DNA from 3 places in the Pseudoalteromonas sp. '520P1 No. 423' genome. Region 3 is predicted to be linked to each of the others. Evidence: predicted binding sites of a transcription regulator. Region 3 holds the regulator's gene; each other region holds the start of a gene.
The links. The regulator FNR, encoded in region 3, switches genes on or off when oxygen is low (the NO sensors DNR and NnrR bind a similar motif). The targets are predictions, from matches to a motif close to TTGATCTAGATCAA.
Positions count from the first base shown of each region.

Region 1 (3,292 bases), 340 kb from region 3:
GTGGATGAGCCAATTGGCCGTCATGCGACAAAACGTACTCATATGGCGGTGGTTTTAGATGGTAAACCTGCGATAACGCATTATAGAGTAGCTGAAAAATATCGAGCACATACACGTTTACGTTTACGTCTTGAAACTGGTCGTACACATCAAATTCGTGTGCACATGGCATATTTAGATCATTCATTAGTGGGTGATATTGTTTATAGTGGTCGTCCTCGTCCACCTAAAAAAGCAACACCAGAGCTTTCTGATGTGCTTAAAACCTTTAGACGTCAAGCGCTACATGCCGTTATGTTAACATTAGAACATCCTATTTCAGGTGAGATTATGAGTTGGGAAGCGCCTATTCCTGATGATATGGTTCAATTAACACTTGCACTGCGTGAAGATACTAAGCAAAACCCTCAAAAAGACTTTTAATTAAAAAATCGTATTGCGTCGTCAATACGATAAGGAGTTGAATTAATGGCATGTATCTCTACAGCTTGGATAACTCCTAAAAATATTAAATCTTTTACAACAACTCGAAAAGGTGGTGTTTCTAAACCGCCTTTTGATAGTTTCAATATTGCATATCATGTAAATGATAATCCAAATGATATTTTAACTAATCGTGCGTTATTACATGAGCAACTTCCTTGTAGTGCTGTTTGGTTAGAGCAAATACATAGTAATAAAGTCATTGAAGTTAATTCAAAAACTGATTTAAACATCGTTGAACAGGCTGATGCGCTATTTACCAAAGAAAAAAATATACCTTTGGCTATTATGACGGCAGATTGTTTGCCTATTTTACTGACTGATGAAAAAGGCAGTCAAATAGCAGCAATCCATGGTGGTTGGCGAGGGCTTGCTGGTGGCATCATAAATAACACTGTGGCATGTTTTGATTGTAACCCCTCAGATATAAAAGCGTGGTTAGGCCCTGCGATTGGTCCTGAAAGATTTGAAGTTGGCCAGGATGTTATTGATGCATTCTCAAAATTAAATATAAATCACCTATTGGGTTTTAAGCCTCAAAAAAATGGTAAATTTCTTGCTGATATTTTTGTATTAGCTCAACAATTGCTTATTCAATTAGGTATTTCACATATCAGCAGTGAGCAGCGCTGTACTTATGATGATCCTGAGCTATTTTATTCCTATAGAAGAGATAACCAAACTGGGCGTATGGCAAGCCTGATCTGGATTGAAAACTAAATAACGCTCATAAATATTTAATCATTTCGTTAATAAAATATTGAAACAAGTCAAAATCACTCCTCTTTAACCTTGAACATTCAAACAATAATACCCATAAATAGTGTAGTTACCGAAAATAGATTTTTAGAGGCTAACAATGCGTTTAGACCGACTGACCAGTAAATTACAAGCTGCATTATCAGATGCACAATCTCTTGCATTAGGCCGAGACCATCAATTTTTAGAACCTGTGCATTTAATGTATGCCTTGCTACAACAAACAGGTTCAAGTATTCGAGCTTTACTTGTGCAAACGGGTGTTAATCCTAATGAAATGAATACTAAATTATCACAAGCGATAGAAAAGCTATTTAAAGTTGAAGGCGTAGGTGGTGATGTTCAATTATCATCAAATATGATCAACTTGCTAAATTTGAGTGATAAATATTCGCAAAAAAGAAAAGATAAGTTTATTTCTAGTGAAATATTTGTATTAGCTGCATGTGAAGATAAAGGCCCATTAGGCGAGATTTTTAAATCACTCAAAATAAATGCAAGTAAAGTAGAAACTGGTATTCAAGCCATAAGAGGTGGGCAAAAGGTTGATGACGCTAATGCGGAAGACAATCGCCAAGCCCTCGAGAAATTTACTGTTGATTTAACTGAACGTGCTGAACAAGGGAAATTAGACCCTGTAATTGGAAGAGATGATGAAATTCGTCGCACATTGCAAGTATTGCAAAGAAGAACTAAAAATAACCCTGTTTTAATTGGTGAACCGGGTGTTGGTAAAACAGCCATTGCTGAAGGTTTAGCCCAAAGGATCATAAATGGTGAAGTCCCTGAAGGTCTAAAAGGTAAACGTGTATTATCTCTCGATTTAGGCGCTTTAGTTGCGGGTGCAAAATATAGAGGTGAATTTGAAGAAAGACTTAAGTCTGTTTTAAATGAATTATCAAAAGAAGAAGGTCAGGTAATTTTATTTATTGATGAAATTCATACTATGGTGGGTGCAGGTAAAAGTGATGGTGCTATGGATGCAGGAAATATGTTAAAACCTGCATTAGCGCGAGGCGAATTACATTGTGTCGGTGCAACAACATTAGATGAATATCGTAAATATATTGAAAAAGATGCAGCATTAGAACGTCGCTTTCAAAAGGTATTGGTGCAAGAGCCTACAGTTGAAGATACCATCGCCATTTTACGAGGCTTAAAAGAGCGTTATGAGTTACATCACTCAGTAGATATTAGCGATCCAGCGATTGTTGCTGCAGCGACTTTATCTCATAGATATATTTCAGATAGACAACTGCCTGATAAAGCAATTGATCTGATTGATGAAGCGGGTTCTTCAATTCGATTGCAAATAGATTCTAAACCAGAAGAACTAGATAAATTAGAACGTAAAATTATTCAACTTAAACTTGAAGATAATGCACTGGAAAAAGAGCATGATGATGCTAGCGTAAAACGTCAACAAGATATTAAACATCAAATAATCGCTTTAGACAGACAATATAATGAATTAGATGAAGTTTGGATTGCAGAAAAAGCCTCTTTACAAGGTACGCAAGTCATTAAAGCAGAACTTGAACAGGCTAGGCTTGATTTAGATGTTGCCAGACGTGCCAGTGATCTACAGCGCATGTCGGAATTACAATACGGTAGAATTCCAGAACTAGAAAATAAGCTCGACCTTGCTTCACAAGCAGAAATGCAAGATATGAGTTTATTAAAAAATAAAGTAGGTGAAAGTGAGATTGCAGAAATTTTATCTCGCTGGACTGGGATCCCAATTAATAAAATGCTGCAAGGTGAAAGAGAAAAATTATTAAAAATGGAAGAGCAGCTCCATGAAAATGTGATTGGTCAAGATGAAGCTGTAGAAGCTGTTTCAAATGCAATTAGGCGTTCTAGAGCGGGGTTATCCGATCCTAATCGCCCGATTGGTTCTTTTTTATTTTTAGGGCCATCAGGGGTCGGTAAAACTGAATTAACAAAAACCTTAGCCAATTTTATGTTTGATACCCAAGATGCCATGGTGCGTATTGATATGTCTGAATTTATGGAAAAACATTCAGTGGCACGTTTAGTGGGTGCACCA
Region 1 covers NZ_BBZB01000001.1:3,113,017-3,116,308, reverse strand. Annotated here, with positions in the region: gene rluD (23S rRNA pseudouridine(1911/1915/1917) synthase RluD) at 1-423, shown strand, start outside; gene pgeF (peptidoglycan editing factor PgeF) at 469-1,203, shown strand; gene clpB (ATP-dependent chaperone ClpB) at 1,343-3,292, shown strand, end outside.
Region 1: clpB (ATP-dependent chaperone ClpB) is a predicted target of FNR. The motif match lies at 1,244-1,257, and genes of this name have one in related genera.

Region 2 (3,292 bases), 170 kb from region 3:
TAATATGACGCCTATTGTGCATACATCTTCTATGATCCCTTCGACGCAAGGCTGTACAAGTTGGATGGCGCCAATGGCATTTCATCCAGTCAATAAAAATGCGGTTATTTGTTATAACTTAACTTATGATCCAGCGCCATTACTTGAATTAAGCGCTCAAGAAATACAAACCCGTTTGTATACGCCAAAAGCAGATTTATCTTCTGATGAATTACCAATAGGTTTAAAGTTAGTTCATATCAATAAATGCCCAGTTGTGGCACCAGCAAAAACGTTATTACCTGAAAACGCAACCCGTTTAGGTATAGATAGAGAACAATGTTTAAAAAACCTGGCTAATTTAAAAGCCGACTCTGCTCTAAGACAAAAAGTAATTGATGTATTTTCAGAGCAAAGGGATTTTGGCGAAACTTCCAATCCTGATTATCAATTATATAACGGTTTCACTTCACGTAATGACAAACAGTTATTTGATGAAATCCATGAAACCAAACCTGAACATTTAGGTAATTTACAACTCGATTTTGAAGATAAAAAGTTTGAAACTTTATTTTTTAGATATCGCGCTCGTAACTGGCCTGAAACACTTGAAGCACATGAACTAGATACGTGGCGTACTTATTGTAAAGATAAGATCATGAATGGTGAAGATCAACCCTCTATTGATGTGCAAGACTTTATGCTCACCCTTGAAAACTTAGTACATGAGCATGATGGGAATGATAAGAAACTGACAATTTTAAAATCGCTTTACCATTACGCACAAAATCTATAAAACGATTTTAGCTTTTTGGTTATCAACCACAAAAAATCCCCATGCTTTTGCTATGGGGATTATTTAATTAAATGATTATTTTATTTAACAGGCTTAAAACATATCGCGAGTAAAAGCGCGATCCATTTTATCAAACATCTCTTTTAATAAAATCGCAAGTTCAAAGTATTTGGGTCTTGCACTGCTTATTTTAGGCTGATGACCATTTTCTTGCATTTTAACTTCTATTTCACGGTACCAGCTTGCTAAACTCGGTGGTAAATCAGTATCTGAACGTTTACCTAGCCATAATAAACCTTGAACAGGTAAAGATAAAAAAAACAAACTGCATGCTAAAGCTTGCGGTAAATAATCGGCACCAAAATATTGAATTTGAACCAACATGCTAATTAATGCCAAAGCAGGCATAACCAGCATTGCTAATTGTGTTGCCTTAATCACACGTCGTTCTATAAATATAGGAGCTAACTCAATGCGATCGGGCCATAACTTACAATATTTTTGGCCTTCTCTAATTTGCACCATCAAAGTTTTTTGCATAGTGACTCCTCATAAAATAACTTACTAAAAATTGGTCTAAATCAATTATAAAATCCATATATAGTATAGACTATACCACAGCTAGGGGAATTGTCTTTATCGCCTTAGTGTTAATTTATTTTGTAACTTATGGTTTTTATATAAAACCACTCTCATATCAGGAAAAATCATGCCCCAGCAGTATGTACTTGTTTTAAATTGCGGTAGTTCTAGTCTTAAATTTGCAATAATAGATGCGCAAGCTGGTAAGGAAACACTATCAGGCTTAGCTGAATGCTTAGGCTTTGAAAATGCAAGCTTAAAATATAAATTGAATGGCAATAAACATACCGTTTCTTTGGTTCAAAATGCACAACACGCTCAAGCTATTTCCGTATTAGTGCAACTTATAAATGAGAATAAATTATCAGATCAACTTATTGCCGTTGGTCATCGTGTTGTTCATGGCGGCGAACAATTTACCGGCTCTGTTATTATCAATGAAGAAGTAATTTCGGCAATTACTAAAGTATCTGCCCTAGCACCTTTGCATAACCCAGCTAATTTAGTTGGCATTGAAGCCGCAACCAAAGCTTTTGGCTCTTTACCTCAAATTGCAGTATTTGATACCGCATTTCACCAAACTATGCCTTCAAAAGCTTATTTATATGCATTGCCATACGCTTTATATAAAGAACATAGTGTTCGCCGATATGGCTTTCATGGCACTAGTCATTATTTTGTATCTGGACAAGCTGCTGAAGTTTTACAAAAACCAATCGAAGATATTAATTTAATCAGTGCGCATTTAGGCAATGGCTGTTCTGTTACCGCTATTAAAGGTGGTAAAAGTGTTGATACAAGTATGGGTATTACACCACTTGAAGGCTTAGTGATGGGTACCCGAAGTGGTGATGTAGATCCAGGTTTGTTTAGCTTTTTAAGTAACTTAGGCTACAGTGCAAAAAAAATAGATAACTTACTAAACAAAGAAAGTGGTTTATTAGGTTTAAGCCAACTATCAAATGATTGCCGTACCATAGAAGAGCAATACGAAAAACAAAACCCACAAGCAATGCTGGCTTTAAATGTGTTTTGTTATCGTTTAGCTAAATATATTGCTTCTTATACTGTGCCATTAGGTGAACTTGATGCCATTATTTTCACTGGTGGCATAGGTGAAAACTCGAATTTAATTCGTGAAAAAGTACTTAACTTGCTAACGATATTTGGTTTATCAGTTGATAACGATAAAAATTTAAAAGCGCGTTTTGGCAAGTCGGGTATCATCACCAATAACAATTCAGGTCCTATTGCACTTGTTATTCCTACAAATGAAGAATGGGTAATCGCACAAGATTCTGCTCAGCTAGTTAAGGAGGCAAAATAATGTCTCATCGTATTATGTTAATTCCTGTATCTACAGGTGTTGGTCTAACATCTATTTCTGTTGGTTTAGTACGTGCCCTTGAGCAAAAAGCAGTTAAAGTTAACTTTTTCAAACCTATTGCACAACCTAGAAGCAATGATAAAGGTCCTGAAAAATCAACTGAAATAGTTAAGATTGGCTCTTTGATCCAGCCTCCACCTTCAATTGACTTGGCTTATGCTGAACAAATGATCAGCACAGGTAAGGGTGATGTTTTATTAGAGGAAATCGTATCGCGTTTTGAGCAACATATTACCAAAGGCGATGTGGCTATCATTGAAGGTATGGTACCAACTCGTAAACAGCCTTATGCTGGGCGTGTCAATAGAGAAATCGCACAAGCTTTAGGTGCCCAAATCATTTTTGTTATTACGCCAGGTAATGATACTAATGCACAACTTGAAGAAAAGTTAGAAATCGCTTCAGGCAATTATGGCGGTGTAGAACATAAACGTGTACTAGGCTGTATTTTTAATAAAATCAATGCACCCGTTGACGAAGAAGGTAGAGCGCGTGCCGATTTAGCTGAACAATTTGATGTTGAAAAGTTAGAAAGCGAGCAGCATAGA
Region 2 covers NZ_BBZB01000001.1:2,942,222-2,945,513, forward strand. Annotated here, with positions in the region: gene sbcB (exodeoxyribonuclease I) at 1-775, shown strand, start outside; gene yfbV (terminus macrodomain insulation protein YfbV) at 869-1,315, opposite strand; gene PSA_RS13445 (acetate kinase) at 1,485-2,684, shown strand; gene pta (phosphate acetyltransferase) at 2,684-3,292, shown strand, end outside.
Region 2: PSA_RS13445 (acetate kinase) is a predicted target of FNR. The motif match lies at 1,347-1,360, and genes of this name have one in related genera.

Region 3 (3,292 bases):
TTAAAGTGTGTTTAGCCTTGGTTTGAGCAGAATGTGAAGCAGGTGATGACATTAAGGACCCTATAATGATAATAGAAAGCTGAGCTAAAATTAGCGCAGTATTATAAAGCAAAATTAAAAGTTAGCGAGTAAAAATATTTTTTAGTGAAATTGGTGAGAGAGTGTTTGTTGTTTTTCAAAAAATATGGGTGGCTATCTTAGATTGATAGCCACATAAGGTTATTTAGCCAATGGGCTAATATAACCATCAGGTTTTAAAGCAAGTACATCACAATTTAAGCTATCAATCACATGTTCAGCTGTATTACCAATTAAAGCTGCACTAAGCCCCGTTCTGCCAATTGTGCCCATAACGATTAACTCAGCATCCAATTCATTAGCAATAATGGGTATGATATCTTCTGGCAAGCCTTCTTTAATATGACATTGGTTTTGGGGAATATCATGCTGTTGTGCAAGTTCGTGGCATGCCTGTGTATGATGCTCTTTAACAGTTTCATTAAATTGAGTGGGATCAAATTCAGGAATTTCAATAGCAATATTAACTGGTGTGCCAGGGAAGGAATTTACAATATGTAAATTGCCATCGATGAGGTTTGAAATGAATTTTGCATCATTCATTATTCTTTGATTAAGAGCAAGATGTTGTTCATCATCAGCAGAAACATTTACAGCTGCGATAATATTGCCTTTTGCAGGCCATGAGTGCTCTTTTATTAATAATACAGGGCAAGGAGATTTTCTAATTAAATGCCAGTCAGTTGGCGTAAATATCACTGATTTTAAAGTTGCATGTTCGTGGGTACCTTTTAAAACAATATCGTAGTTTTCATTAAGTACGGTTTGTATAATTGATTCGAAAGGGCGATTATGCCAGATAACCTTGCAGTCAATATCTAAAGTTTCTTTGTATTGCTCTATTAATGAATTAATCCATGAAATTCTGTCATTTATAACAGCACTACGCATAGCCTCTCTTTCATCAAGAGATAGCATCGTCGTCATTTCATAGGAAAAATCATATATGGTTAAAAATGCGGTGATTTTAGCACCAGATTTTTGTGCTAATTCAAATGAACGTTTTAAAGCGGCTTGTTCTGATTTACTTGGATCAATTACTGCAAGTATTTTTTTTATTGTATTCATCATTTAACCTCTCAAATTTGCTTACTTTTAGTGTAAGTTAAGTTAGCAGATTTAACAGGTTTAAATGAAAAAAATTCTCTAAGATCAATATACAAAGACGAAATTATTCGCTTTTAGATTTGGTACCTGCAATTGTATTCAATTGCTCAAGATCAATAATGGTAATGAATTTACCTTCAACTTTTATTACATCTGACTTTTGGAAGCGGCTCAATAGTCGACTAATGGTTTCCACTGTTAAACCAAGGTAGTTTCCAATTTCTCCACGTGTCATAGTTAATCTAAATTCTTTTTTAGAAAAACCACGTTCACCAAATCGTTGAGATAAATTACAAATAAAAGCAGCTAATCTTTCTTTTGCTGTTTTTTTGTTTAAAAGTAATAACATCTCTTGATCGTAGTTGATTTCACTACTCATCATGCGCATTATTTGTTGGCGTAATTTTGGTAATTTTCCAGATAACTCATCTAAAGTAGTGAAAGGGATTTCACACACCATAGCTGTCTCCATAGCTTGTGAATAACTTTGATGTTCCATTTTAAATATACCATCAAAACCAATAATATCACCTGCTAGATGAAAGTCAGTGATTTGCTCATCACCTTGTTCAGAGATGGTATAAGATTTAAACGAACCTGAGCGGACCGCAAAAATAGAATTTAATTTTTTGCCGGCTTCAAATAGTAAATCACCTTTATGAAATGGTTTTTTACGTTCGATGATATCATCAAGTTTACCCATTTCGCTTTCATTAAGTGTTACAGGTAAGCATAACTGACTGATGCTACAACTATTACAGCTAATTTGGCAATTTGAACTTGTCGGTATTTTATTTTTCAGACCCATTGAAATTCCGTCTATTTTAAACTACGAGTATAGATTAATGCAGTGCGTTTTGGGCTGCAATAGCTAAAAGGTATAAACCGTAAAATACTAAAATATTACCTAGAACAATACGGATTATGCTGTTATTGAGCCAGTTATTGATAGTTTGTGCTGCAAAACTTAACCCTATCATGGCAGGTAAGGTGCCTAAAGCAAAACTAGCCATAAATAGTGCGCCTGAACTCGCACTTTGTGTTGTGATAGCCCAAGTTAATGCAGAATAAACTAATCCACAAGGTAACCAGCCCCAAAGCGCACCATATGCCAATGCTTTTTTCTTTGTATTGAGTGGTAATAAGTACTTATTCAATTTAACAATATGCTGCCATATTGCTAATTTCCCAAATTTTTCTAACCAATTTAAGCTTGCTGTCAAACGCATGATATATAGGCCTACAAGCACCATAAAAATACCACTTATAAAAGATAAAAATAAAGAAAAATTGTTTGATTGTTTAGCAAAAACAGAACTAATGCCACCTACTAAAGCGCCGCAAAGACTATAGCTTAATAATCGGCCTAAAGTATAAAGTAGGGCATATTGTTGTGCTTTGTTTTTGTCTTCAATCGCAAATTGTAAAGATGATGCAATACCACCACACATAGCAATACAGTGCCCACTGCCAGCTAGACCCATAAAAAAAGCGGTTAGAAATAAAGACTCTGTCATAATGGGTTATTATTCTTATGATCTTTACTTTTGTTCGACTTATTTTTATTTTCACTTTCGTCAAATAAGATACTGTGGGCTTGTTTGTCTAAGTCAGAAAATTGTTCGCTTTTAACTGCCCAGAAAAAAACTGCGATGGCAATGATCACAAATATAATTGCTATCGGAATTAATACATAAATAATACTCATTATTTCAATACCTTTGTTATGGTTTTAATAGTCTTAATGAATTTGTTATCACGATTATAGAACTGGCTGACATGCCAATAACAGCCATCCAAGGTTGAACCATGCCCATTGCAGCTAAAGGTAAAATTGATCCATTATATGCAAGTGAAAGGGCTAAGTTTTGCTTTACAATACGACGTGTCTTATGACTGATTTTAATTAAATGTTCAATGGAGCTTAGATCACTATTTAATAGCACAACATCGGCTGTGTTTTTAGAAATATCGGCACCAGATTCCATAGCAATCGACAAATGTGCAGTATTAAATACTGGACTGTCATTAACGCCATCACCTACCATAGCAACAACATGATTTTGTTTAATGATATTAGCAACGTAGTTTTGTTTTTGAGCGGGGC
Region 3 covers NZ_BBZB01000001.1:2,769,135-2,772,426, reverse strand. Annotated here, with positions in the region: gene ttcA (tRNA 2-thiocytidine(32) synthetase TtcA) at 1-52, opposite strand, end outside; gene uspE (universal stress protein UspE) at 220-1,146, opposite strand; gene fnr (fumarate/nitrate reduction transcriptional regulator Fnr) at 1,250-1,993, opposite strand; gene PSA_RS12635 (sulfite exporter TauE/SafE family protein) at 2,028-2,702, opposite strand; gene ccoS (cbb3-type cytochrome oxidase assembly protein CcoS) at 2,699-2,893, opposite strand; gene PSA_RS12625 (heavy metal translocating P-type ATPase) at 2,910-3,292, opposite strand, start outside.